DNA from 2 places in the Salinivibrio sp. PR5 genome. Region 2 is predicted to be linked to the other one. Evidence: predicted binding sites of a transcription regulator. Region 2 holds the regulator's gene; the other holds the start of a gene.
What was found. Region 2 encodes MetJ, which represses methionine synthesis genes. Its sites were predicted from a motif close to TTAGACNTNTANANGTCTAA; they were not measured.

Region 1 (6,811 bases), on a different contig from region 2:
AGCAAATAAGATGGGTATTGATCTTCCGTTAACAGAAAAAGTAGATAGTGAATATCAATCCCTACAGCAACAAGGTTTGGGTCGTATGGATACGTCTGCACTTTTCAAAGTCTACAATCGATAACTTCGACAGGAATTTTCAGTATGGAACTCTTTGGTAACGACATTACACTTTTAATACTAATAGCATTAATGGTATCGGCCTTTGCGGCCGGTTTCATTGACTCAGTAGCAGGCGGTGGAGGATTAATCTTAGTTCCATCTTTTATCCTTGCTGGACTGCCACCTCAATTAGCTCTTGGACAAGAAAAAGTTGTCAGCACATTAGGTACTATCGCAGCAATACGCAATTTCATTCGAAATAAAAAAGTAATTTGGACTGCAGTGGCAACAGGGATACCCGCTGGTTTACTTGGTGCCTATGTCGGGGCAGAGGCCATTCTCTATTTTGACCCAGAGACGATTGGTAAAATTATCTTGGCGATGCTGCCGGTAGGGATCATCTTTTCCTTTCTTCCAAAAGGAAAACTAAGTGAAGAAACGGAAAAGCCTGTGAGCAAAGGCGTACTCTTGTTTGGTGTACCTGCTGCGGTGTTTGTAATTGGGTTTTATGATGGTTTTTTTGGTCCAGGAACAGGCAGCTTCTTGATATTAGCACTGCATTATTTACTCAGATTTGAACTGGTGGCTGCGTCTGCAACTTCCAAGCTATTTAATTTTGCATCCAATATTGGTGCTCTTATTGCCTTTATGATTGCAGGCCACGTGCTGTACCTTCTGGCATTGCCTTTGGTAGCAATGAATTTGATCGGCAATCACGTTGGTAGTTCGTCGGCGATGAAGTACGGGCCAAAACTGATACGTAGAACCATTTCAGCCTCACTCAGCCTTTTGATGTTCTCGCTGGGATATAAATTTCTGCTTGCCTAATAATAGTGAAGCCACCGCTCACTCTGTTGTGTAGGTGGCTTTCTATCGGCGTTGTTGATCAAATGAGTCACCTAACGCATCCACAATCGCCATCAGTGTCTTGAGGTTAGGATTGCCTTTTGGGCTGAGTGTGCGGTAGAGCGTTTCTCGTGAAAGACCGGTTTGGGTTGCAATATCATATGTTTAGGTTTTTATGTGTTAGGGTGCGTAGTTAGATGCCTTTATTCGGTTTGCATTTTTACCTGATCTTTAGGAGAGCCTAGCGGTGATAAATTGGGACGATTTAAAGTACTTTCTGGCGCTTTACGAATCAGGCAAGGTCAGTGACGCAGCAGCGAGGTTAAATGTAAACCATGCGACGATTTCAAGGCGTATTAATCGGCTTGAAGACGCGTTACGAATCAACCTTTTCGATCGTACTGGAGATGGATTTACGCCCTCAATAGAGGGCGAATTACTCTATGAGCGCTCTGTGATTGTGAGAGATGAGGTTGATGGATTATCGGAGTCAATTTCTCCAGACGCTCGTTTTAACCAGTCGGTGAAGATTTCGATGGTGCCATTTTTAGCTGAGAGCATGCTCGTTGAGCAACTAAAAAGTCTTCAATACCGTTTTCCAGAACTGAGAATAGAAGTAGATACATCGACTAGGAATCTGAATGTATCGAAGCAAGAGGTTGATATTGCGTTAAGAATGGGACTACCTAAGCAAGGAGAGTCCATATGTAAAAAAGTGGGAGAATGCTCCTTTCTGATTGCAGGAAACGCGTTTTGGATTGAGAGATTGAAAAACGGTGAGCCAGTGAATATTGTCACTTATACCTCTGAGCTGAGCCATTTAAGAGAGTGTCAATTTTTAATAGAAAAGCATGGCCTTAAGTCAATTCGATTCCAGGCTGATACTGTATCTCTACAGAAAAAGGCAGCAGAGCTTGGCTATGGTGTTGCGCTATTACCCGAAATAACACTTCGCTCCAGCCCTTTAGTGACTTTGGAGCCCGAACAACCCATAAAACGTGATATTTGGATGCTTTCCTCGAAAAGAACGCATGCCTCCACGTCAAAGAAAATTGTAATGGATTAAGTAGCGAAGATATGTCAAACCATGATTTAGCTGCTTTCCATACCCCTCGCTATATCAAAAATAGGTAAGTCAAAGACTAACGCTTCACTGATAAGCATTTTTGCACATCCCATGTGCATCAATAGCACTTAATCCGTTTCGGCAGGTGGATATAATTGGCTTAGTTTTCGAGGAGAAAGACGATGAATGAGATTAAAACACTCAGAGATATTGCCGGAGCGAGTAACTGTAAAGTCAATTGGGAAAGTGTAGCGGTTATTTTTATCGACTATCAGAATGAATATATACACGGTGCCTTGCCTTTAGGAAAATCCGGAGAAAAAGCATTGTTTAATGCCCAAAAAATCCTTGATAAAGCACGCCGCCTGTCTGTTCCGGTTTTTCATGTTTTACATAAAGGAAGTTCAAGCTCCCCCATCTTTAACTGTGATAGTGAGCTGTCTGATGTTGTCAGTTGTTTGACACCTATTTCCAGCGAGAAGGTGATACACAAGATGCTACCTAGCTCGTTTTATAATACAGAGCTTGAAAGTGCCTTGATACGAACCGGTTGTACTCAAATTTTGGTTGCAGGCTTTATGAGTCATATGTGCGTTATGGCAACGACGATTGGTGCTCTAGAACGAGGATATGAAGTGATCGTTTGTGAAGATGCCTGTGCGTCACGCTCATTGCCAGATCATCAAGGAAGCACTATTGATGAACGCTCTGTGCATGCAGTATCAATGGCAGCGTTGGGTGATCGCTACGCTTCTATTCAATCGACGCGCAGTATTATTACTTCATAGCAAAAAGCCCGCACTTTTCAGAGCGGGCTTGAGCATTTTAGTGTGGTGAACGGACTGTCTTACCAGCCTTTTACCACTGCGCCGTCAAAAACTTCCATTGCGGCGTTGTAAACCGCGTCGGTTTGGTAGGCTTTAACAAAGGTTTTCACGTTTTCAGCGTCTACGTTGTCTTTGCGCGCCACAATCAGGTTCACGTAAGGCGATTCTTTGTCTTCAACAAACAAACCGTCTTTGCTTGGGGTTAGGCCCACGCCCGCGGCAAAGGTGTTGTTGATGATCGCAATGTCCACATCTTCCAGTGAGCGAGGCAGTTGTGGGGTTTCTAGCTCGATGATTTCCACGTTTTTCGGGTTCTCAACGATATCCAGTTTGGTGGCGTTAATGCCAGAGCCTTCCTTAAGTTTGATAATGCCTTGCTGCTCCAGCAATACCAGCGAACGGCCAAGGTTCGATGGGTTGTTAGGCACGGCAATTTTGCCGCCTTCAGGCAAATCGGCCACGCTATCGAGTTTGTAAGAGTAGGCCGCAATCGGATACACAAAGGTGTTGCCTGCAATCGCAAACTCGTAGCCACGGTCTTTGATTTGTGCGTCGAGGTACGGTTTGTGCTGGAAGGCATTCACGTCCACAGACCCATCGGCGAGGGCGGCGTTAGGGGACACATAGTCGGTAAAGGTGATGAGCTTCACCTCAAGGCCGAGTTTTTTGGCTTCTTGAACTGCATATTCGGCCACTTGTGCTTCTTCACCGGCCATGACGCCAACGGTGATTTTGCTGTTGTCTTGCACGGAAGCTTCTTTTTCTCCACAGCCGGTAAGGGCAAGGGTTGAGGCCAGTCCAAGTGTGGCAAGCAGTGTTTTAATCGTGGTTTTCATTGTCTGTCTCCCTTTTAAAAAACGTATCCGTTTTGACGGTAGTCCCGCACCACTTGTGGCCGTGTGGCATCCCAAGTGGCTGGGACAAATGTTGTGTTTATGTGTTTGGGTGTTTAGCGGTGATTTGTGCGACGCACTAAGTAATCTCCGCATGATTGAATCGCTTGTACCAGCACGACCAGCATCACAACTGTGATCAGCATGACGGTGGTATCAAAGCGCTGATAACCGTAGCGAATGCCCACGTCCCCGAGGCCGCCACCGCCGACGGCACCCGCCATGGCTGAATAGCTCACCAAGGTGACTAAGGTGATGGTGGCACCATTGATGATCCCCGGTAGCGCTTCGGGCAGCAGCACTTTGTAAATGATTTGGGTTGGGGTTGCGCCCATCGCTTTTGCGGCTTCTTCCAACCCTGCGGGCAGTTCTAAAAGCGCCCCTTCAACCAAACGCGCAATAAATGGAATCGCGCCGACCGTAAGCGGCACAATGGCTGCCGCGGTGCCGATGGAGGTGCCCACCACAAAGCGAGTGAATGGGATGATTGCCACCAACAAAATAATAAACGGAATGGAACGGCCGATGTTAACGACGGCGCCCAAAATTTGATTAACCCGTGGCTGTGCTTTCAGTCCGCCTTTTTTGGTGATGTGCAGCAGCACGCCAAGTGGGATCCCGAATACAAAGCCAAGCAATCCGGAGACCAACACCATGTAAATGGTTTGGCCGGTGGCATCGGCCAGCAGTTCAATCAGTGCTTGGTTTTGTCCAATCCATTGGGTTAACGCATCAATCGACATAGCCAAGTACCTCCGTGGCGACATGGTGTTTGTTTAGGTAGTGAATCGCATCATCAACAGCACTTTTCGGGCCCATAATCTCCGCCAAGAGTAGACCAAATTTCACGCCGCCGGCGTAATCAATGTCAGAACTTAAGATGCTGATATCAATATTAAATAAGCGCGACATCTGGCTGATCAGTGGCTCGTCGACGGTGGCGCCTGTAAATTCTAGACGCACCAGCGGATAGCTGCCTTTAAAGTAGTCTTTTTGTAAGCGTTGGGCGTAGTCATGTGGCACCGACAAATCCAAGGTGGAGCGAATAAAGTTTTTCGCCAACTCGGATTTAGGATGAGCAAAAATATCGCCTACGGGGCCAGACTCAACCAGTTCGCCATCACCAATAATCGCCACATCGTGACAGATGCGCTTCACCACATCCATTTCGTGGGTGATCAGCAAAATGGTGAGGTTGAGCTTTTCATTAATGGTTTGCAGCAACGACAAAATTGATTGGGTGGTGGCCGGATCCAACGCGCTGGTTGCTTCATCACAGAGCAATACATTTGGGCTTGGTGCCAGCGCGCGAGCGATAGCGACACGCTGCTTTTGTCCACCACTGAGGCTAGCAGGATACACATCACGCTTATCGGCCAAGCCGACCAAATCGAGCAACTCGCTGACGCGCGTTTCAATCTCATCGCGGCGCGTACCACTGAGCTCCAGCGGCAGGGCGATATTGTCGAACACGGTGCGTGACGATAGCAGGTTAAAGTGTTGGAAGATCATGCCGATTTTACGGCGCGCTTGGGTTAACTCACGGTTGGGCAACGCAGTAAGGTTGACGCCGCCCACGGTCACTGAGCCGCTGGTTGGGCGCTCAAGCAGGTTAACCATCCGTATCAGCGTGCTTTTGCCCGCGCCAGAGGCGCCAATCACACCAAACACTTTTCCTTTCGGAATAAATAAATTGATGTCTTTAAGGGCATGAATTCGGCGCTCCCCGAGTTCGAATACCTTGTTGAGTTGTTTTATCTCAATCATCACATGTCCTTAGCGATAAATCTTATGACATCTCGCAGCTGTCCAGCGCCTTGCACCTTGGCTGTCGGGTCTCTCTGGTTATTGATGCTATGGGTTCGTTAAAAACAAGTCAATGGATATTTTTACTTCTAGACGTCCAAATGGCAATAAGTCTAACCGTCCGGTTATAAAGTGAGCGAAGGGCTTGATCTCTGCAGGCAAAGCGCGTTAACTGACAGCTTCCGTACCTAACTGTTAAGACTGTTGTTTTTATGTCTCCGCTTTTAATTGATACCACCATGCTGACGCTGTTCATCCCTACCTTTTTTTTCGTGTCGGTCACGCCCGGCATGTGCATGACATTATCGATGACCCTTGGCATGACAATTGGCGTTAAGCGTAGCTTACATATGATGTGGGGCGAGCTTATCGGCGTGGGGCTGGTAGCGATCGCCTCTGTCATTGGTGTGGCGACGGTGATGCTGAACTATCCCGCGGTGTTTCAGGTGTTTAAATATGTCGGTGGTGCCTACTTGGCGTATTTAGGTGTGCAAATGTGGCGCTCTCGCGGCAAGATGGCGATCCCAAATGAGGATGACGATACCGCCAATGAAGCCTCAGCATTGTCGTTGGCTGCGCAAGGCTTTGTGACCGCCATTGCCAACCCAAAAGGTTGGGCGTTTATGATCTCGCTGTTGCCGCCGTTTATTAACCCTGCGATGTCACTCCCCAGCCAGTTGAGCGTGCTGGTGTTGATCATCCTTTGCACGGAATTTAGTTGTTTAATGCTGTATGCCAGCGGTGGGCGTACCTTGCGTCAGTTTTTGCAGCAAAAGGGCAATGTGCAAATGCTGAACCGAATCGCCGGCACCCTGATGATCGGGGTCGGATTTTGGTTGGCGTTGGGGTGAATTAACTTTTAATAATTCTGCAAATAATTAGAATAACCACTTAAATTCATAGGCTTGGTCGATTATTGTGCAATTTAGTGGGGCTGAGACGCAGCTTGTTTATGATTTTCTCGATTTGTCCGAGGAAGAACAGGAAGTATGGTTAAGTCGGTTGAAAGTCACGTCTCCCTCTCAATACGCACAACTCTTGCCATTCTATCATTGCGATACACAGCCATTGCTGAGCCAAATTTGGTCAGATGGGGCTCAATCTTTCATCGCATCACAGCTGTTTGAACCGAATACTACGTTGGATAAATATCGTCTCGGTGAGGAGATTGGCCGCGGTGGAATGGGGGTTGTGTATCGCGCTTATCGCGATGATAGTACGTTTGAACAAGAACTTGCCATAAAGTGTATCCACCCCTCTTTGTACCCTAT
Region 2 (6,811 bases):
AGGAGTTTTCACGGTTTTGCTGCTGGGCGCTGTCGCCAAGCAACACCAAGTAGCCGTGTTCCATCGCCGCTTCTTCGATACCGCGAATGATCTCACTAAAGTAGGGATCGCAGATATCCGGAATGATCGCGACAATGGTCTTAGACTCATTGCGGCGAAGATTGCGCGCGAGTGAATTGGGGGAGTAACCAGCTTCAACCACAGCCTGTTCGACCTTCTTACGCGTGGATGCTGACACCTTTTCAGGGTTCATCAGTGCGCGCGAGACCGTGGCAGTAGATACACCGGCAATGTGGGCAACGTCCTTCATTGTCGCCATAATGACAGTCCTCTTGTTGTCTGAGTTAGTCAGATCAGTAAGTTATTCACTCCTCTGACCTGTCTAGGATGCGTCAATTTGCGAAGGTATTCTACCTAGGCTTGGCCCATATAAATACGAACAAGCTAACACTTATTGCAAAGAAATCGTGATCTACGTCGCTTTAATGCAAGGGAATGTTAAGAAAGGTCTTGCGGCTCAACATCTAATGACCATCTAACTTTGCGTGACAAGGGCAATTGTTGGATGACGGGCAAGGCAACGGTGAGCCATTGTTGCATCACTTTTCGTGACGGTGCTTGGATCAGCAGTTGCCAGCGATAACGCCCTGCGCGTCGCGCCATCGGCGCAGGCATCGGCCCCATAATGTGTACCTCATCATGTTGAATGGGTGAGGCGGCCAAGGTTTGTCGGACTTGCTGTAAAAATTGCTGCACGCTGTTGTCCTCATGCCCTTCGGCACGAAACAGGCTTAAAAAGGTGTAAGGGGGCAGCCACGCTTGGCGACGTTCTGCCAATGCAGAGTCAGCAAACGCCTGATAACCCTTGTGGATCAGCGCTTGAATGAGACTGTGCTCAGGGTGGTGGGTTTGCAAAATCACCGTACCGGGTTTGCTGGCGCGGCCAGCTCGTCCCGCGACTTGTACCATCAGTTGGGCGAGACGCTCTGGGGCACGGAAGTCATTACTGAACAAGGCGCCATCTACATCGACAAGCGCCACTAAGGTGACATTGGGAAAGTGGTGACCCTTCGCAAGCATTTGGGTGCCGAGTAAGATTTGGTACTCACCTTTTTCGATGCCAGCGAGATAGCTCTCTAAGCTGCCTTTGCGTCGGGTATTGTCGCGATCGATACGGACCGTATTGTAGTCGGGAAACAGTTCGCCCAGCTGGGCTTCGAGTTGCTCGGTCCCCACGCCCACACTGATCAGCTGTGTCGAACCACAATCCCCACATTGGGGCGGCACGCGTTTTTGATGCCCGCAATGGTGGCAGCGTAACTCTTGATGTTGTTGGTGGAGGGTGTAGTAGGCATCACAGCGTTGACAACTGGCGAGCCAGCCACATTCGTGACACATCATTGCAGGCGCATAACCACGGCGGTTTAAAAACAACATCACCTGAGTTCCCTGCTGAAGATGCTGACGCATTTCGGCAATTAAGGGCGCCGATAAGCCCGCCTCAAGATGGTGGCCTTTGATGTCGAGCACCCCTTGACGGGCGGTGACTGCATTGCCCGGACGTTGGGTTAAGCGTAAGTATTGGTATTTTCCCGTTTGTGCATTGTGTAGCGTTTCCAATGACGGTGTTGCCGAACCGAGCACCACAGGTATCTTTTCTTCATGACCGCGCATTACCGCCAGATCGCGTGCATGGTAGCGAAAGCTGTCTTGCTGCTTATATGAGGGGTCGTGCTCTTCATCAATAATGATGATGCCAAGCTTCGCCATCGGGGTGAAAAGTGCTGATCGTGTTCCAATCACAATTGCAGCTTGATTGTCGCGAGCCGCCAGCCACGCGTTCAGTCTCTCGGTATCATTAAGCCCCGAATGCATTACGGTAACCGGGACGTTAAAGCGGCGTTCGAATCGGCGGATGGTCTGCGGGGTGAGGCCAATTTCGGGCACCAATATTAACGCCTGCTCGCCACGAGATAATACCGGCTCTAAGACGTTTAAATACACTTCGGTTTTGCCCGAGCCGGTAATACCTTCCAAAAGCACACAGGCAAAGCCATCGCTGGCGTTGATGGTGGCAACGGCCATGGCTTGTTCATGGTTCAGTGAGGGCTTGTCTTCACTGATGGCAAAATGTCGTGCCCAAGCTTTGCCTTCAAGCGGTGGGGTGTAAGGCGCGATCCAGCCTTTGTCCACCAAGGTATTAATCACAGCGGGGGTAATGTCTTGCTCCACGAGGTCGGCATGCGGGGTAGGGCCGTGAGTGAGCAGGGTTAACACACGCGCTTGCTTTGGCGCGCGGGTAAGCCCGGTCACCGGTTGATTCTGTCCGGCTTCGGTCAATTGCCACCATTTTTGCTGCTTGAGCGCTGCGGGTCGACCTTTACGCAGTAGCGTCGGCATCACGGCGCCCATCGCATCGCCAAGTGGATGATGATAAAAGCGACTTGCCCACTGCAACAGATGATAGACGGCAGGAGTCCAAAGTGGCGCGTCATCCAATACCTCAGTGATCGCCTTGACTTGATGGGCGGCAACACTAGGTGTGGTGGTGATGGCAGTGACAATGCCGACCTTATGCTGGCGACCAAAAGGCACCTTCACACGTGCTCCCACCACAGGGACGTGTTCGGTGATCCGGTAATCAAAAGTTTTCGCCAGCGGGACCGGTAAGGCCACTTGTGCAAACTGTTCCATCACAACATCTTATCGGCTAACAAGACGCTCAGTGTAACGGCTTGACCCAGGTAGGCAAAGCCTTGTTGTTGGATACGAGGTGATGGGCGACTGCACAAAAAAGTTGCGAAATCGAGGTCGCTTGATTAGAATTGCGCGCCTTAGAAAATGTTTGTTAACGACGTGTGGTGCCCGGCTTAGGATCGGGAGAGCGACACGGCCTTCACTATGAGGTTATCCCTATGAAAGCTGGTATCCATCCAGAGTACAAAGCTGTCACTGCTAAGTGTTCTTGCGGTAACGAATTCGCGTTCAACACCACTCTTGGTAAAGACATCAACCTAGACGTGTGTGACAAATGTCACCCATTCTACACTGGTAAGCAACGTATCGTTGACACCGGTGGCCGTGTTGACCGCTTTAAGAAGCGTTTCGGTGCCCTTAGCAGCAAAAAATAAGCCGCTAATAGCCGAATGCGAAAAAGGGGTGCGAAAGCGCCCCTTTTTTGATCCCGTCGTCACCTTTTTAACGTCGAGAGGTCGGAGGTTAACGTTCGGGGCCGTTTTGGACTGGTGGACGTTTAGCCACTGCGTTAACATCTTCTATCTTGCTCGAATCTACCCTGTGGTTTGAGTATAGCGTTGCTGATATCAGCAGCCTTCCCAGCTGATATTGGTGCATCCCTTCACGATAATAACTAGGAACACTACATGTCGGACGATAAACGCCAGCAAGCGCTGGATTATCATGCATACCCTACTCCCGGAAAAATCTCTGTTGAATTGAGCAAGCCTGCTGACTCGGCGGCGGATCTGGCGTTGGCATACAGCCCAGGCGTTGCAGAGCCGGTCCGTGAAATCGCTCAGAACCCAGACGCTGTGTATCAATATACCGCAAAGGGCAACATGGTTGCGGTGATCTCAAACGGTACCGCCATTTTGGGATTGGGTAACTTAGGGCCAATGGCCTCAAAGCCCGTCATGGAAGGTAAAGCTTTATTGTTCAAGCGTTTTGCTGGCTTGGACTCGATCGACATTGAAGTCAAACACCGTACTATCGATGAATTCGTGGATACCGTTGCGAACATCGCGGATACCTTTGGCGGTATCAACCTTGAAGACATCAAAGCGCCGGATTGCTTTGAAATTGAAAAGCAGCTGATTGAACGTTGTGAAGTGCCTGTTTTTCACGATGATCAGCACGGTACCGCGATTGTTACCGCGGCGGGTATGCTGAATGCCCTTGAGCTGCAAGGCAAAGATATTCGTGAAGCCACCATTGTGTGCCTCGGTGCTGGTGCAGCGGCTGTTGCCTGCATGGAGCTATTGATCAAATGTGGCGCGCAACGCGAAAAAATCTACATGCTGGATCGCAAAGGCGTGATCCACACCCGTCGTGACGACATCAATAAGTACAAGCAATTGTTTGCCAACAATACCGACAAACGTACCCTCGAAGATGTGATTGAGGGCGCCGATTTGTTTGTGGGTGTGTCAGGGCCAGACTTGCTCTCGCCAGAGGCATTAAAACTGATGGCCGATAAGCCGGTTGTTTTTGCCTGCTCGAACCCAGACCCTGAAATTAATCCAGAGGTCGCGCATCAAGTCCGTGATGATTTGATCATGGGAACAGGGCGCTCGGATTATCCAAACCAAGTCAACAACGTACTCTGCTTCCCGTTTATTTTCCGTGGCGCGTTGGATGTGCGTGCCAGTGAAATTAATGATGCAATGAAACTGGCAGCCGTCGAGGCGATCCGTGGTTTGGCGAAAGAGCCTGTCCCACAGTCGGTATTGGACGCGGCAGGTGTTGATGCGCTGCATTTTGGCCCGGATTACATTATTCCTAAGCCAATGGATGCACGCTTATTGCCACGCGTGGCTCGCGCGGTGGCACTTGCAGCGGTTGAAACTGGCGTCGCCCGTATCGAGATGCCAGACAACTATATGCTCGACAAGGCGTAATATGCTCGACAAGGCATAATGCATGAGCGTTAGGAAAATCGCAGTGCCATAAAGCCTGAGAAGGCTGTACCGAGCACCTATGATGACAGAAAACCCGCCAATCGGCGGGTTTTTTTAGTATTCGCTATCGTCGAACTCGATACCTAGTTCTTTCATGATCTGACGCGCTTCAGCAGGAATGCTGTCAGGCTTGTCTTTGCGAATATCGTCATCGGTTGGCAATGGCTGGCCGGTATAAGCATGCAAAAATGCTTCACACAGCAGCTCACTGTTGGTCGCGTGACGCAGGTTATTAACCTGACGGCGTGTCCGCTCGTCAGTGAGAATTTTTAAAACTTTAAGTGGGATAGAAACGGTGATTTTTTTCACCTGCTCCTTTTTCTTACCATGCTCGGCATACGGATTAATGTAATCGCCGTTCCACTGCGCCATGTCTCACCTATCTTGATTATTGAATACCCAGAATGATGCTGCGGAGATTCTAGCTATATTAACCGCCACATGCAAAGCTGTATAGACGTCTAGAAGTGTTGACGTCTCAAAAAGTGCAGGGTAAGGTGAGGATAACAACGCTGGCTCGCGCACCACATCGCAAGGATGAACCATGACCCGAAAAAAAACTGACACCATCGCTGTAAGAACTGGCATTGGCACCGACACGCAACATCATGCGGTGGTTCCCCCTTTATATCTCTCGACCAATTATCGCTTTCCTGCGTTTGGGGATGTGCCCACCTATGACTATGCACGCGGAGGGAATCCGACCCGCGCCCAGCTAGAGCAAGCATTGACTGACTTAGAAGGCGGCGCAGGTGCGGTGGTAACCAACTGCGGGATGGCCGCGATTAATTTGGTGTTATCGCTATTGAATGCGGGTGACAAAATTGTGGCCCCACATGACTGTTATGGTGGCACGTACCGCTTGCTTGAGTCCCGAGCCAAGCAGGGAATTTGGCAGGTTAAATTTGTCGATCAATCCGACCCAGACGCCTTGGCGAGCGCCTTGGCAGAATCGCCAAAGTTGGTACTGGTGGAAACCCCATCGAACCCCTTGCTGCGCGTGGTCGATATTGCTGATATTTGCCAGCAAGCGCATCAAGTCGGCGCTTGGGTGGTGGTCGACAACACTTTTTTATCTCCCGCTTTACAGCAACCTCTTGCGCTAGGGGCCGACATGGTGGTGCATTCGACCACCAAATTTATTAATGGCCATTCTGATATTGTCGGTGGCGCGGTGATCGCAGCAACCAGTGAGCTTGCCGAAACCTTAGCGTGGTGGGGCAACTGTATAGGCGCCACGGGCAACGCGTTTGACAGTTATATGACATTGCGAGGGTTGCGTACCTTAGGCGCACGGGTTAAACAACACCAGCAAAACACGCAAGCGGTACTCGCCTATCTGCAAACGGTTCCTGCTGTGCGCCAACTCTATTATCCGGGACTCGCTACCCATCCGGGTCACGAAATTGCTGCCCGTCAGCAATCAGGCTTTGGTAGTATGCTGAGCTTGGAATTGGATACCGACAGTGACGGGGTGGCGCGTTTTATCGCAGGCCTTTCGCTATTTGCTTTAGCAGAGTCGTTAGGCGGTGTAGAAAGCTTGGTCACACACCCAGGCTCCATGACACATCGGGCGATGAGTGATGTGGCGCAAGCGGAAGCGGGTATCGCACCGACTTTGCTGCGCTTTTCAATCGGACTGGAAGATGCGGATGATCTCATCGCGGATTTGGCCCACGCTTTTGCGGCATTAGCCGCGTAACCTGAACAACGTTACGGCGCTGTTCCTTGCTTTACCCTGATATTTGGTTAGACAAAGAGAGACCTTGTCATGCATGCGCAATCGACGGAGACGTCCCCTGAATCACAACGACAACTTCATAAATTTGGCGGCAGCAGCTTGGCGTCGCCCGCCTGCTATCGTCGGGTTGTCGATGTATTGACCGCCCACGCGGGCCGCCAAGATTTGATTGTGGTCTCCGCGGCAGGCAAAACCACTAACCAATTGATTGCCTATTTGGCTCAGCTCAACAAAGACGGTCGCCTCGCCCATGAAACGCTACAGACCTTGCGCGGCTTTCAGCAAGATTTAATTGAAAATCTGATTGATGGTGAAGATAAGCAGCGCCTTGTCGATGCCTTGTATACAGACATCGCCACGATTGCGACCTTGG

Region 1: metN (methionine ABC transporter ATP-binding protein MetN) is a predicted target of MetJ. The motif match lies at 5,622-5,641, and genes of this name have one in related genera.

Annotation. Positions count from the first base shown of each region.
Region 1 covers NZ_MUFK01000058.1:2,293-9,103, reverse strand. The annotation lists gene BZG82_RS14950 (NAD(P)-dependent oxidoreductase) at 1-124, shown strand, start outside; gene BZG82_RS14945 (TSUP family transporter) at 145-930, shown strand; gene BZG82_RS16690 (helix-turn-helix domain-containing transcriptional regulator) at 973-1,104, opposite strand; gene BZG82_RS14935 (LysR family transcriptional regulator) at 1,196-2,014, shown strand; gene BZG82_RS14930 (isochorismatase family cysteine hydrolase) at 2,197-2,802, shown strand; gene metQ (methionine ABC transporter substrate-binding lipoprotein MetQ) at 2,862-3,677, opposite strand; gene BZG82_RS14920 (methionine ABC transporter permease) at 3,791-4,477, opposite strand; gene metN (methionine ABC transporter ATP-binding protein MetN) at 4,467-5,501, opposite strand; gene BZG82_RS14910 (LysE family translocator) at 5,753-6,391, shown strand; gene BZG82_RS14905 (serine/threonine protein kinase) at 6,459-6,811, shown strand, end outside.
Region 2 covers NZ_MUFK01000005.1:123,516-130,326, reverse strand. The annotation lists gene cytR (DNA-binding transcriptional regulator CytR) at 1-352, opposite strand, end outside; gene priA (primosomal protein N') at 499-2,697, opposite strand; gene rpmE (50S ribosomal protein L31) at 2,916-3,131, shown strand; gene BZG82_RS03750 (malic enzyme-like NAD(P)-binding protein) at 3,384-4,637, shown strand; gene metJ (met regulon transcriptional regulator MetJ) at 4,752-5,069, opposite strand; gene metB (cystathionine gamma-synthase) at 5,242-6,399, shown strand; gene BZG82_RS03735 (bifunctional aspartate kinase/homoserine dehydrogenase II) at 6,469-6,811, shown strand, end outside.